Regions from separate parts of the Pallidibacillus thermolactis genome, predicted to be linked through region 1. Evidence: riboswitches for the same ligand, from Rfam matches in the RefSeq annotation. Region 1 holds a riboswitch; each other region holds the start of a gene.
The links. A riboswitch is a leader RNA that binds a small molecule or an ion and turns the genes downstream of it on or off. The one in region 1 is predicted to bind thiamine pyrophosphate.
Positions count from the first base shown of each region.

Region 2: linked by a shared signal. The riboswitch ahead of OEV82_RS11625 (ABC transporter substrate-binding protein) and the one ahead of thiT (energy-coupled thiamine transporter ThiT) in region 1 are both predicted to bind thiamine pyrophosphate.
Region 3: linked by a shared signal. The riboswitch ahead of tenA (thiaminase II) and the one ahead of thiT (energy-coupled thiamine transporter ThiT) in region 1 are both predicted to bind thiamine pyrophosphate.
Region 4: linked by a shared signal. The riboswitch ahead of tenA (thiaminase II) and the one ahead of thiT (energy-coupled thiamine transporter ThiT) in region 1 are both predicted to bind thiamine pyrophosphate.

Region 1 is NZ_JAOUSE010000011.1:41,771-45,632, reverse strand. Features, by position in the region: gene OEV82_RS05915 (S1C family serine protease) at 1-1,404, shown strand, start outside; TPP riboswitch at 1,520-1,636, shown strand; gene thiT (energy-coupled thiamine transporter ThiT) at 1,708-2,304, shown strand; gene OEV82_RS05905 (dipeptidase) at 2,342-3,721, opposite strand; gene OEV82_RS05900 (Hsp20/alpha crystallin family protein) at 3,834-3,862, opposite strand, start outside.
Region 2 is NZ_JAOUSE010000038.1:13,571-17,432, forward strand. Features, by position in the region: gene OEV82_RS11615 (DUF6176 family protein) at 1-308, shown strand, start outside; gene OEV82_RS11620 (SDR family oxidoreductase) at 311-1,138, shown strand; TPP riboswitch at 1,576-1,684, shown strand; gene OEV82_RS11625 (ABC transporter substrate-binding protein) at 1,885-2,883, shown strand; gene OEV82_RS11630 (thiamine-binding protein) at 2,895-3,188, shown strand; gene OEV82_RS11635 (ABC transporter permease) at 3,188-3,862, shown strand, end outside.
Region 3 is NZ_JAOUSE010000009.1:14,853-18,714, forward strand. Features, by position in the region: gene OEV82_RS05080 (ABC transporter ATP-binding protein) at 1-574, opposite strand, end outside; gene OEV82_RS05085 (ECF transporter S component) at 552-1,148, opposite strand; gene tenA (thiaminase II) at 1,145-1,831, opposite strand; TPP riboswitch at 1,949-2,049, opposite strand; gene OEV82_RS05095 (LysR family transcriptional regulator) at 2,135-3,001, opposite strand; gene OEV82_RS05100 (aspartate aminotransferase family protein) at 3,392-3,862, shown strand, end outside.
Region 4 is NZ_JAOUSE010000039.1:4,311-8,172, reverse strand. Features, by position in the region: gene OEV82_RS11745 (enoyl-CoA hydratase/isomerase family protein) at 1-562, shown strand, start outside; gene OEV82_RS11740 (MBL fold metallo-hydrolase) at 617-1,555, shown strand; TPP riboswitch at 1,810-1,898, shown strand; TPP riboswitch at 1,988-2,076, shown strand; gene tenA (thiaminase II) at 2,162-2,845, shown strand; gene thiW (energy coupling factor transporter S component ThiW) at 2,862-3,383, shown strand; gene thiD (bifunctional hydroxymethylpyrimidine kinase/phosphomethylpyrimidine kinase) at 3,352-3,862, shown strand, end outside.

The DNA of each region.
Region 1 (3,862 bases):
CAATCAAATTTTGATTCAAATGAAAGTTTAAATTCACCAGAATCAGTTAATAGCGAAAATCGTAAACAGACTAATTATAAGGATCAGCAATTCCAATTACAACAAACTAGTACACAGAAGGTGAATAGTTTTGAAAGTGAGCATGGTGAACAAAGTGATATTATCAACAAATATGAAAGCTCAAATGATTATAGGGATACTTTTGAAGGTATAAATAAGCACGATGATCAAAAATTCAAACTAAAAAATAGCATGAAAAAACGTTGGTTTAAAAAAGTAGTTTCCTATTTGTTAGTCGGTGTAATAAGTTCGGCTTTAACCATTTCAGCGATAGCTTATTTTGATCTACCTTTTGAAAATGGCGATCACTCATCTAATTCGACACAGCTACAAAATAAATCATCTGATGTGGAATATACTCCAACCTTTGCTTCAGCTGACAATGCATCTATAGCTGATATAGTTGAAGAATTATCTCCTACAATTGTGGGGGTAATTAATTTACAACAGCTTAACAACCAGTTTTATTTCCAACAAGAAAATGTCCAAGCTGGAACAGGTTCTGGAGTTATTTTCCATAAGGATGATCAATATGGATATATTATTACAAATAACCACGTCATTGAAGGAGCGAATGAAGTTGAAGTTTCTTTATATGATGGTGAAACGGTAAAAGCTGAAATAGTTGGAGCGGATGCGTTAACCGATTTAGCAGTATTGAAGATCGATCAAGCTCATGTTGATAAAGTTGCAAGTTTTGGTGATTCAAGTAAATTACGTCCAGGAGATGAAGTCATTGCAATTGGTAATCCACTAGGACTTGAATTTTCTAGAACCGTTACACAAGGGATTATTAGTGCAATTGACCGAACAGTTGGAGTAAAAACTTCTGCAGGTGAATGGGAATTAGATGTAATCCAAACCGATGCAGCAATAAATCCAGGAAATAGTGGTGGTGCTTTAATTAATGCAAGTGGAGAAGTAATCGGTATAAATAGTTTAAAAATTGCCGATGAAAGAGTAGAAGGTTTAGGTTTTGCTATTCCAGCGAACGATGTTCTTCCAATTGCAGAACAATTAATCGAGAATGGACAAGTCAAACGACCATTCATCGGAATCGAAATGTATGATATGGCTGACATTGTTCAGTTTTATCGTCAGAGTATGTTCGGAAATATTGAACAAGGTATTGTTGTAGCAGGGGTTAAAGAAGGTTCACCCGCTGCAAAGGCTGGTCTGAAAGTAAATGATGTTATTGTAGGTATTAATGGTAATGAAGTGAAAAATACAACTGAGCTACGAAAATATTTGTATAGTAAAGTGAAGCCTGGAGATACTATAGAGCTTGAGTTTTATCGTGAAGGTAAAAAACAATCCGTTTCAGTAAAAACGAATGAAAGTTGATTACACATGAGTTAGAAATAGGGCTGTCTTTATGACAGTCCTAAATTTATACGTTTTTCATATAAGCGTTGTATTTTTCTTGTTATCGTTTATAATTAAAGATGATATGAAACAACGTTTCCACAGGGGGAGCTTATGCTGAGAGTGAATAAATTGACGATATGTCTTTTTATTCTGACCCTTTGAACCTGTTCAGTTAGTACTGGCGTAGGGATTGTGGAAGAAAAGAGAATGTACGTAATCTTTTCTCCTTTTCTGAGCTTCCTATGGAACGTTTCGTTAAATTACATAGGAGGTTTTTTTATGCGCACAAATCAATTACAACCACTCATTGAAACATCGATTTTGGCAGCATTAGCGTTTATTATCGATTTATTACCATCGATACAATTAGGACCATGGATATCTATTTCCTTCGCAATGGTCCCTGTGTTCATTCTATCTTTTAGATGGGGATTTAAATATGGTGTATTATCTGGATTTCTCTGGGGAGTACTTCAAGTAATTTTCGGTGATGCTTATATCCTTCATTGGTTTCAGTTTATAATTGAATACTTTGTTGCATTTGCTTTTATTGGTTTTGCCGGATTGTTTATGGGAATGATACAAAATTGTTTTGACGAAGGGAAGAAGAACATTGGTTTTTTCTATATAATAATAGCTACATTTGTTGGTAGTTTTGCTCGTTATCTAGTTCATTATATTGCTGGTATAGTTTTTTGGGGAAGTTATGCGCCCGAAGGCCAACCGGTTTGGTTGTACTCTTTAGTCGTAAATGGTCCAGCTGGATTAGGTTCATTCTTGTTCTGTATTATCGTACTTATTTTATTAATTTCAATATCCCCTCGTATATTAACAGAAAGTAGAAGGAAAAATATGTCTGTACGACTAAATAAATAATTTTTAACCCCCATCCAATTAAGGAAGGGGGTACATCTTATTTGAATCGTATTTCAGCCAATTCATTCCAATATTCACACATCGTTTGCATCCCTTTATAAAAATTCTCTAAATGGAAATGTTCATTTGGAGCATGGAAGTTTTCACTATCTAGAGAAAACCCTAGTAAGACAATTGGGACTTGTAAAATTTGAGCAAAGTCAGCGACAATTGGTATAGAGCCACCGCTACGAATATAAGCTGTTTCGGTACCGTAAATTTTAGAAGCAGCACGACCTGCTGCTTGAATTGCCGGGTGATTAAGCGGTGTTACAAAAGGAGCACCGGAATCAAATGGAGTAATTTTTACTGTCACTCCTTTCGGTTTATGTTTCTCAATATGTTGTTTAATAAGTTCTAAAATTTGTTCAGGTTCTTGATTGGGTACTAAACGACATGTGATCTTTGCGCTAGCTTGGTTTGGTAAAACGGTTTTAATTCCTTCCTCTTGAAAACCGCTATACATCCCATTAATTTCTAATGTTGGACGATAACTCGTTCTTTCGTAAAAACTGTATCCAGGTTCACCAAATAATTCAGGAACACCAAGTTCTGTTCTCACCTTTTCATCGTCTAATTGTAAAGCATTAATCGCTTGTTTTTCCTCATCTGTTATTGATAGTACATTATCATAAAATCCATCGACCATTATACGTCCTTCTTCATCATGAAAAGTGGATAATAATTGAACGAGAGCATGGGCTGCGTTTTGAACACCGCCACCATAGGCACCGGAATGAAGGTCGGTTTTTGCTCCTTGAATGTCAATTTGTAAACCAGTTAATCCTCTTAATCCGTATGTAATGGAAGGTTTTCCTTTTTCAATCATACCAGTATCGGAAATCACTAAGACGTCAGCTTGCAATAATTCCTTATTTTCTTCAATAAACTTAGGTAAGTGAGGGCTACCGATCTCCTCTTCACCTTCAATTATTATTTTTATGTTTATTGGTAGCTTCCCTTCCGTTTTTAATAATGCTTCCAATGCTTTTATATGCATAAAAACTTGTCCTTTGTCATCACTGGCTCCGCGTGCAAATATTTTGCCATCGCGAACAGTTGGCTCAAAAGGTGGTGTTTCCCATAAATGTAATGGATCTACAGGTTGAACATCATAATGACCATAAATTAATACAGTAGGCTTATGATCTGCATGGATCCAGTCAGCATATACGATAGGATGACCTTCTGTTTCCATCACTTTTACATTTTCCATGCCAATTCGTTCTAACTCGTTACTTAACCATCTAGCCGCCTTATGTATATCTTTTTTATGTTTGGATAATGCAGAAACACTAGGGATTTTTAAAAATTCCTTTAATTTCATAAGTTGTTGATCTTTGTTTTGTTCTAAATATTCAATCCATTTATTAACCATAAGCACCCCTCCAAATAGAACTTATTTTGATTTTAATTAATTGATAACATCTAGTAAAGGGAATTACAAACAAATATGGACTTTTTTAAAGTTCATATTTGTTTGTAATTAACTATAAAGATTCAGATTTTAAAAAAACAA
Region 2 (3,862 bases), on a different contig from region 1:
TTGACGAATGGATGAAATTCTTGAACGATCATATGGAAAAGGTGCTCCTTACATTAGAAGATGAGAAGATGTTTGTAGAAGCTATTTTTCGAGAAAAAGGAAGAGATGAAGAATATTTATATTGGTTTTCTGTTCAAGGCGAAGGAGGACAAAATGTAGAAGAATCAGAGCATTGGGTGGATCAAATCCATTTGAAATATTGGAGAGAATGTATTGATTCTAGTTTTGAACCCGTTGATTTTAAGTTAGAATCGGTTATGATTCCTGATAAGATTAAGAGTGTAATGGAAATTGGTAGGGAGAGGTAACATTGAAAATTGCAGTTATTACCGGAACGAATAGTGGGTTTGGTTTATTAACATCGATTGAATTAGCAAAAGCAGGTTACTTTGTATTTGCTACAATGCGGGATTTAAAAAATCGAAATGATTTGCTAAACAAAGCAAAAGAAGCAAAAGTTGAAAATCAAATCGAATGTGTTCAGATGGATATTACAAAATCGAATGAAGTGGAAAAAGCATATGAACAAGTGAGATATAAATTCAATAAGATTGATCTTTTAATAAACAATGCAGGTTATGCCCAAGGGGGATTTTTTGAAGAAGTAACGGATGATATGTGGATTGAACAGTTTCAGACGAATGTTTTTGGACATATTCGTGTAACACGCACCTTTCTTCCTTTGATACAAAATAATGGTGGGGGAAAGATAATTAATATTAGCAGTGTTAGTGGTTTGTTCGGCTTTCCTGGTCTTTCTCCGTATACATCATCAAAATTTGCCCTCGAAGGCTGGAGTGAAAGTTTACGACTGGAACTGTTAGATGAGAACATTTGGGTTACAATCGTTGAGCCTGCATCTTATCAAACAAATATATGGAAGAAAGGCTTGAGTCGAATTACTAAAAAAGATGACCGTTCCTTATTTCAAAAGAAATTACTAGAACAGGCTGAACAATCAGCAATAAATGCACAAGATCCGATTCAAGTCGTTCAACTTATTTTAAAAATTGTTCATTCAAAACGTCCTAAATTGCGCTATCCGATCGGTGGAATAACTCGATTTGTTACATTAGGGAAAGCTTTAATTCCATGGAGGTTTATTGAAACCATTGTAATTAAAGCGATAAAAAAGTAAATTCCAGTCGAGCATGACTAAAATAATTGAAGGGAGATAGATTAGAGGATATCTTTTCATTATGAAAAAAATCATTAACAAAAAAATAAATATAAACTTTATGCTTAGATCGATGATTTGTTAAATGAGCTAAGTAAGGAATGAGGCAACAATTCAAAATTGTTGAATTGTATTCGAGATATTATGACAATAAGACGAGGGAAAGCGATGGAAATGTCTTCGAACTCGACACTAGGTGAAGATGAACACGATCTTAGATATCCCTCTAAAAGATAATTTGTTGGATACCTTGAACAAATAATCCTAACCCAATTTTATCGACAAGTATACATAATCAAATTTATTGATACAGTTCTTACAATAAGTGCATATAAAAATAATTGCCTTTATGTGAAATTTATGGCAGAGTAATATGTAGAAAAATGTCGTAACTATTAATAAGTTTGTAGGGGAACCAGTGATGCTGGTTGAGAGTACATCCGTTAGATGTAGACCCTTGAACCTGATCTGGCTAATACCAGCGTAGGGAACATACTTATGTAAATAAATTTACATATGCTATGTGTAAGCCCTAGGTTGTTCCTAGGTTTTTTTCATTCATAAGGTAATTTCTTCTTTCCTTATATACTTTTGGCCATCGTTAACCAGTATCTCAAACGTTTTAATTGGTTTCTCTCAAACTTAGTTTAGTTATGGTATTTTATGCAAAACTTAAAAATAATCAAGAAAAAAGAGAGGGAAATCAAATGAAGAAAATTTTTTCATTGTTGATCTGTCTTGGTTTACTTGCTGGTTGTGGCAATAATGAACAAGAGGGATCACCAAATAACAATGAATCAAATGAGGGGTTAGAAAAAGTCAAACTCGTGTTAGACTGGACACCAAATACGAATCATACTGGTTTGTATGTCGCACAGGATAAAGGTTTTTTTGAAGAAGAGGGACTTGATGTTGAAATTATTATGCCTGGAGAAGCAACGGCAGAAAATTTAGTTGCTTCAGCTCAAGCCGATTTTGGTATCAGTTACCAAGAAGGAGTTACCCTTGCTAGAACTCAAGATATCCCATTAGTTTCAATTGCAGCTATAATCCAACATAATACATCTGGATTTGCGTCGTTAAAAGAACAAAATATTACATCTCCAAAAGATTTTGAAGGAAAAACTTATGGTGGTTGGGGCTCACCAATAGAAGCAGCCGTTATTGAGTCATTAATGAAACAAGAAAAAGCAAGTATTGATAAAGTAGAAATTCTCAATGTCGGAAATACAGATTTTTTTACAGCGCTCCAACAAAATATCGATTTCTTTTGGATTTATTATGGTTGGACTGGTATAGAAGCGGAGATGAGAGAAATTCCGATCAATATGGTATGGTTAGCAGATTATAGCGAGAAACTTGATTACTATACACCGGTCATTATTACAAATGAAGAGCTAATTTCGGATAATCCAGAAACTGTTCGAAAGTTTATTGCCGCAGTAGCCAAAGGATATGAATTTGCCATTAAAAATCCAGAAGAAGCAGCTAACCTTTTAATTGATGCAGTTCCGGAATTAGACGCAGAATTAGTACGAAAAAGCCAAGAATGGCTATCAGCAAAGTATCAAGATGATGCTCCACGTTGGGGTGAACAAAAGTTAGAGGTTTGGAAAAATTATGCTGATTGGATGTTTGAAAATGGTTTAATGGAAAAAGAATTAGAGGCAGAAAAAGCATTTACGAATGAATTTTTACCTGAATAGGAGTGAACAGAATGGCTAATGCGTTAGTTAGTATTCAAATCATACCACGTACGAAAAATGGGGGAGACCCTATTCCATATATTGACGAGGCAATTTCCGTAATAATAAACTCTGGTGTTAAATATCAAGTAAATCCGTTGGAGACGACAATGGAAGGCGATTTACATGAACTACTTGCTATTGTTGAAAAAATGAATGAGCGGATGGTTGAACTTGGTGCACCAAGTATCATTTCACAAATTAAAGTGTATTTTAATCCAGAAGAAGGGGCGTCAATGGACCAATTGACTGAAAAGTACAGATAATGAAAACACTAATAATCAAAGGATGGAGACCAACTTCGGTTCTCCTTCTTTTATTCATCATTTGGGAGTTTTTTGTTAAGATCTTTAATATTGAACAATGGCTACTTCCATCACCATCACACATATTTATTGAACTTGTACATGGAACAGACGTGTATTTAGAACATCTTTGGCCAACGATCCAATTATGTATTATTGGTCTTTTGCTCGGTTGTGCCATCGGTATTGTTACAGGTACCATTTTGCATATTGTTCCATTTTTAAGAGAAGCTTTTTATCCACTTCTTATTATTTCACAAAATATTCCAATTATAGTACTTGCTCCATTACTGGTAATATGGTTTGGATTTGGTATGCTTCCGAAAATCATTGTCATTATCTTAGTTTGTTTTTTCCCGATTACAATAGCCTTATTAGATGGTTTCAAGCAAATTGATCGTGATATTATGAATTATATGAAAATGGCTGGAGCAACGAAAAAGCAAATTTTTTGGAAACTAGAGTGGCCGAATGCTCTACCATCATTATTTTCTGGAATCAAAATATCTGCGACGTATAGTGTCATGGGAGCTGTTATATCTGAATGGTTAGGAGCTAGTAAGGGAATTGGAGTTTATATGCAATTATCCCAATCGTCTTTCCGTACAGATCGCGTATTTGTCGCCATCATTTTT
Region 3 (3,862 bases), on a different contig from region 1:
ACATATGTTCAACAAAAATCATTGTTTGATTTGTTTTTTGAGATAGTCGGTGTAATATTTCAAGTATTTCTTTCCTGCCAGCTGGATCTAACTGAGCAGTTGGTTCATCAAAGAACAGCACCTCTGGCTCCAAGGCTAGTAAACAAGCTAAAGCTAGTCTTTGTTTCATTCCGCCTGATAATGTATCGATAGGGGTTTTCTTATCTACTTTTAAACCGACTTGATTCATTAAATTAGAGATAATATTGTCCATTTCGGTTTGAGGAACGGATCGGTTCTCAAGGCTAAATGCAATCTCTTCATCCACATGCAACATACAAAATTGAGAGTCAGGATCCTGAAACATAATTCCCACATTATCTCTCAGAAATACTTGTCCTGTTACTTCTGCTTCTATATACTCTGGAATGATCCCAGCGAGAGTGGAAATCAAAGTTGATTTCCCACCTCCGCTTGGTCCAAGTATCAATACCTTTTCTCCTTTATTAATAGATAGCGTAATATTTTTCAATATGTGTTCTGAACGGTTATAATAACGGACAGAAAGATCATTACAGCCCAGAAACATGTCCATTGGCATCTTCCTTTTTTCTTTTTTCTTTCATAATTGCATATTGTTCTAACACACCTGTTTTTGCCAATGTATCTACTACTACTTTTGCTAACCAACCGCCAAGAATCATACCGCTGATAATATGAATACCTAACGTAGTTAATAATACCTCTGTCGAGTAATATCCAAAACCTTTTGCCAACAAATTATAAATCATTCCAAAAACGGCCGCCAAAGCACCAGAAAGCATTAAAGTAAAAAGGTTATATCGCTTGTATCTGAATATGGCAAAAGCAATTTCAGAACCAATCCCTTGAAATAGTCCTACTAATAAGGCAGCTAATCCAAAATGACTTCCTGTAAATAATTCCACTGCTGCAGCCGTAACTTCTGCGACAAATGCCGCACCTGGTTTACGAATGATATAGGCAACAATAGGACTAGCGATCACCCAGATGCCAAACATAAAACTGGCACCGACAGGCCCAATTACAGCAGAAATCGGAATCCAAAGTGTAGACCAGCCTAAATAGATCACACCACAAATTACTGATAAAATAACCGCTAAGACGATTTCTTTCATTTTCCAAGTCAAGATTGTATTACCTCCATTTTTACAGGCCAATCCTCAAGTTTATAAGCCATATCCCAAAACATATATTCAAGCTGACAGCTAAGTAAGAAATGTTCCTTCATTTTTTCTTTTTCTATGTTTGTCGCTTCCTTTACCAGTTCATCAAGCCGTGCACAAAACTTTGTTGTGATTGAATCGGTCCGATTGCCATAGAAATGGATCCATTCATAAAATGGATGTGAACGGTCTGGGTTCACTTCTGTTAATAATCGCTTCCCTATTTCCCAGTAAGTCCACGGGCACGGCAATAAAACTGCAATAATTTCACCCAATGTCCCTTCATGAGCAACCGTCAGCATATGCCGTATGTATTGATGTGCGGTTGGAGACAATGGGTACCCTTGTAATTCTTCGTATTTGACATCTGCAACTTGACAAAAGTTATGATGTGGATGTGTTTCACTATTCAAAATAAAAGAAATTTGCTTATTAAACATTTCCATATCCTTACGATCTTTACACTTTGAAATTGCCATTCCATAGATTCGTATAAAGGCATTTAAATACTCAAAGTCTTGCTTTACATAATGAATTAGTTGTTCCTTCTTTAAATCTCCATTTGCTATTCCCTGTACAAATGGATGCTCAAAAATAGCATTAAAAATCGGATCTGCTTCTTTTCTCAGTTCTACAGAAAAACTCATGTTTATTTATGCCTCCTTATTAGTTATAGTGGAAGACGCTAGTTAGGAAGCAATTGCAGAATAAAGACATAAAAAAACCGCACCAAAATGGAGCGGCAGAATACTTTTAAATATACTCTTGCACGGACTCCACTTCCCTACGCTAGTATGAACTAGATCAGGTTCAAAGGGTCCGGGATACTTCCCGTCTCAGCCGAAAGGCTCCCCTAGTGTCTTCCTATACATTCCTATTCATTTAATTATCACTTTACACACACTTTTCAGTAAAGTCAATACAATCTTACATAAGTTAATAATTTTATTTCACCATACCCTTTGTAAAACACTACAAAATGTTTGAATATTAGGTTCTTCTGAGCGAACCTTTAAGTTAATACAAAACGTAGTAATCGGTTCGGATACAGGTTGAAGGATGGTGATAGAGCCCTCCTCCAACTCTTTTTTTATAATATTTTCTCCTAATATGGCATATCCGGTTCCATTTAATACAGCACTTTTAACCGTTTCATCGCTGCCACCAACCACAATCATAGATTGAGGCTGCAACTTGCTTGTTTTGAAATAGCGGTTAATAATACTACTGAAACTACAATTTTTATCGTAAGAGATAAATGGATACAGACCAAAGATATCTTCCAAACTACGATCTTTGCTAATTTGTGAGGACACAACCAAAAAAGTTTTTTCTTCCTCTAAAAAGATTTGTCTCATATCTATTTCATGAAAATTACCAGCAATGATTGCAATATCTGCAACATGGTCCTTCACACTTTGAATGGCATGTGCACTATTTAATGGTAGAAGATTCACCCGAACGTTCGGATACAATTCCTTATAATGTTTTATAATGTGTGATAACCGCCTTGTACAGTAGTATTCAGATGCTGCTATTGTTAAAATTCCTTTAGGTCCATGCAATTCTTCCATTTCTTTTTCCATTTGGGCAATAAGTGAAAATATCTGATCAACGTGAACCTTTAGCTGTTTTCCAGCAGTCGTTAATACTGTCCTTTTTCCAATTCTTGTAAAAAGGGTATGATTAAGCTCTTTTTCAAGAGATTGTATTTGTAACGTAATGGTGGGTTGTGTGTAGCCTAATTTGTTTGCTGCCTTGGATAAATTCAATTCCTCTGCAACAACTTTGAAGGTTTTTAAATGTCGTAGTTCCATTCCACTACCTCTTTCTTAAAAAACCCCTCTTCGGAAGAATGTAAGTTATCTTAATTATAACATTGCAATAAATTATCTAATGAAATCAAGTATCAATAATGATTTATATTTTATAGACAATTATGATTATTTTAATAATAATATATAAATTTTTTCAATAGTTAAGTAGCTTCATTTTTTTCGGTTTCACGACCAAATATCTATACTTCTCTCTCTCCATCTATTTTTGATTCAAAAATGGGATTATAGGCACTCTTTTATCGAAACGATTGCACCCTGTACACTTTCGCTTTTTCAACTATTAAGAATTCCTATCGTTCATATTTGACCAGTTATCTATGTTGTGAAAAAATTCATATTAATAAAAATATTATATTAGGAGAGATAAGTATGATAGATTGGCATACGATTAATGGCGAAGGCTTTTTAGCACCAACAATGGCAAAAGATTTTCCCAATCTGCCAGTCGTAAAATCAGAAGGATTATTTTACATTGGCGTTGACGGGAAAAAATATCTTGATTTTACATCAGGAATTGCTACAGAGAATACCGGACATAGACATCCAAAAGTTGTAGAAGCCATTAAAGAACAGCTAAAACATTTAGTTCATGGGCCGATTGGCATTATCAATTACGAATCCATTATGTTATTGGTAAAAAAGCTAAGAACTATTTTACCTGAATCCCTCAATTGCTTTTTCTTTGGAAATAGTGGGGCAGAAGCGATTGAAGGTGCAATCAAGCTCGCCCGGCATGTGACTAAAAGAAATTATATCATTTCTTTCCTCGGTGGGTTTCACGGAAGAACGATGGGAGCCTTAAGCTTAACGACGTCTAAAAGTAAGTATAGAAAAAATTTA
Region 4 (3,862 bases), on a different contig from region 1:
TCATAGTGTTGCTGATATGTTGAACCATATGCAGGAAGTTGTTCAAATTCAAAATACAATTCAAAATGCCCAAAAATATATTATTAGTGCTGTCCATGGCTATGCAGCAGGTGCTGGCTTTAGTGTGGCTCTTGCAACCGATTTTATCGTCGCCCATCGTGATGCGAAGTTTGCGATCAGTTTTAATCACATTGGTCTAATTCCCGATTTAGGTTTAGTAAAAAAATTGTCGGAAGTTGTTCCTCCCCATTTAGCGAAAGAATGGATTTCGTCAGCAAAAGAAGTATCAGCAGAGGAAGGTTTCCAACGTGGTTTTGTCAATAAACTTGCAGAGGGCGATGTCATAAAAGAAGCGACTGATTTTGCTCAATTTATAATAAGTGGTCCACCGATTGCAAATCCATTTGTCAAATATTTAGTAAATCATGCACATGAACTAACGAACGAAACAAATCAGATGTTAGAAAGTACTATGCAAGCATTATTATTCCAGACAAAGGATCATAAAGAAGGAATACGTGCTTTTTTTGAAAAGCGGAAGCCTGACTTTAAAGGAGAATAATAGATTTGACGCTCACTTTCACATGTGGAAAAAATAATTAAAGGTGGCTATCGTATGTTAGAAGAGATTGGTTTAAAACGGATTCGCTTAGATTTGCCTTTTCGACTGAACCATGTCAATTGTTTCTTAGTAGAAGGACCCAATGGTTGGATAGTGATAGATGCCGGTTTGCATAATAAACCAACGGTAAAACGGTGGGAAGAGGAACTTCAAGGAAAAGAAGTTTCCGATATTTATATAACCCACTATCATCCTGATCACTTTGGTTACGCCGGTGGACTTCAACAAAAAACGGGTGCAAAAGTATCTATGTCTAAAATTGATGCTACTGATGGATTTATGGCATGGGAAAAGAATTTTTTAGATTCATTGGAAACCAATTATCAGTTATCTGGGATTCCTAAAGATACGGCAAAGGCAATGGCTGACGATACGAAATCTTTTAAGCCAAGAGTAACACCGTATCCTGAAGTGAATCATTTTTTTCAAGAAGGGGAAAAGGTACAAATTGGTAAGCTAGAATACGAAATTTATTTTACACCAGGACATTCCGATGGTTTAATTGTATTTTTTAATAAAGAAAAAAGTGTTTTGCTATCAACAGACCATATTTTACCAAAAATTACACCGAATATAAGTTACTGGTATCATGGTGATCCGAATCCGTTACAAACGTACTATCATTCCCTTGAAAAAGTGAAAAAACTCAATGCTGAGTATGTCATCCCGTCGCATCGCGAGCCGTTTACCGATGCAAACAAGCGAATAGAAGAGATTAAAGCTCATCATGCTGAACGACTTGAAAAAACATTAGAGGCTATTCAAAAAGAAAGTACGGTTTATCAAGTTAGTAAAGTCCTGTTTCCTTTTATTGAAACTATTCACGAAACACGGTTTGCTGTGGGTGAAACTCTTGCCCATTTAGAATATTTACGTTCCAAAGGTGAATGCAAACGGGAACTTGTCAATGGAAAATATGTGTATTTTGTATAAAAAACGGTCTGTCATTCTAATGGAAGGGTCAATCAAGTGGCACACCCAATTCTCCTTGGAGCGGTAACGTGTCCTTGACAAATTTTCATTGGATTCTGAACGGGTGAAAAAGCCATTGTCATAAAAAGGCACTTTGTTTTCCGAGCCGTAGCTATGGACATTATTTGACAGCTTCTAAAAGGATTTTAGTTCTTTTCATAGCCAAACTAAGAAAAGTTTGCTACAATCAAGTTGAAACAAAACAAAATAAAGTCAATTTACACTAGGGGCGCCGGTCGGCTGAGAAGTACCCTTTGAACCTGATCTAGTTCATACTAGCGTAGGGAAGTGTAACATAAAATTTAGATACAAAAACGATGATGTTACGATTTCCCCGCGGTTCGAAAAGAATGCGGGGTTTTATTTTGTTTTGTGAAAAAACTTAATATTTTAGAAGACTACTAGGGGCGCCATATGGCTGAGAAGTACCCTTTGAACCTGATCTAGTTCGTACTAGCGTAGGGAAGTAGTGTCGGAATTCGTATATACATATGTATGTATCGAAAATAACGCCACTTTCCTTCGCGGGAAGTGGCTTTTTAATTTTAAAAGGGAGGAGTATTTAAAATGGAAAAAATAATGACTTTTACTGACAGATTATTTCAGAACGTACAACCGATTTGGGAGAAAAATCATAACCATCCGTTTGTTCAGGAGTTAGGGAAGGGAACTTTAGATAAAGATAAATTTATTCATTATATGAAGCAAGATTATGTGTACTTAATTGATTATGCCAAACTATTTTCAATCGGTGTTACGAAGGCAACGAACCTAGAAACAATGCAAAAATTCTCACAAGTGCTTCATGACACTTTACATTTTGAAATGGAATTACATCGTCAATTTGCAGCGGAATTTGGGATTACAAATGAGGAGTTAGAAGCGACAAAGCCAACACCGGTAAACGTTGCTTATACATCCTATATGCTAACGGCGGCTCATAATGGTAGTTTAGCGGAAGTTGTTGCTTGTTTACTTCCTTGTGCTTGGGATTATTGGGAAATTGGTAAGCTACTGAGAAAACAATATGGTGACATATTGGCATCAAACCCTTACCGTAAGTGGGTTGAAACATATGACTCTGAGACTTTTGGTGAAGGCGCGAAGGCCCTTATTCAACTTATGGATGAATTAGCGGAAGGAAAACCAGAAAGAGAATTAGCTGTTTTAGAGAAACATTTCCAAATGACATCGAAATATGAATATTTATTCTGGGATATGAACTATTACAAACAAGATTGGCCAATTTAATATGGAGGCGGAACTGGTGAATAAAACGAGAAAAATAACGTACACAGCCATTATTGCGGGACTTACGACAGCAACAAGTACACTCATTTATATCCCGTTAGGTTTTGCCAAAATTTTTCCAATTCAACACTTTGCTAATGTCATTTCAGCAGTTCTATTAGGGCCCTGGTATGCCACATTACAAGCGTTTCTTACTTCAACATTACGAAACATGATGGGAACGGGAAGTTTATTTGCTTATCCAGGAAGTATGATTGGCGCCTTTTTAGCAGCCATTATTTTTTCAAAAACCAAAAAGTTATCCTTAGCAGCCTTTGGTGAAGTTGTAGGTACCGGGATATTCGGGGCGATGGCTACATATCCAATCGGTATTCTCTTTATGGGACAAAAGGCAACGCTGTTTGGATTAATTCCAAGCTTTTTAATGGCATCCTTTGCCGGTGCATTAATGGCATACGGGCTTCTGAAAGTTATGAGCCGTAACAAAATAATAGGAGGTTTAATTTATGAAAACAGCACTTACGATCGCGGGTTCTGATTCCGGAGGCGGGGCAGGCATTCAAGCAGATCTAAAAGCTTTTTCGGCAAATGGGGTTTATGGCATGTCAGTCATTACTGCAGTGACCGCCCAAAATACGGTGGAAGTTCGATCTGTTCAAGATATTGATACGGACATTATTCGTGATCAGATTGAAGCAGTATTTGATGATATTCAGGTTGATGCGGTTAAAATAGGAATGTTATCAAAGCCAGAAACAATTGAAGTTGTTATTGAAGGTTTGAAAAAGTATAAACCGTCGTTTATCGTTCTTGACCCGGTCATGGTATCAAAAGGCGGTCATCATCTATTGCAACCAGAAGCAGTTGAAAAATTAAAAGAGTTGTTACCACTTGCGACAGTGATCACACCAAATATTCCGGAAGCAGAAGTGCTGACTGGGCTTACGATTACGAATTTGGATGATATGAAAAAAGCTTGTGAAAAGATTTATGAACTTGGAGTAAAAACAGTTCTTT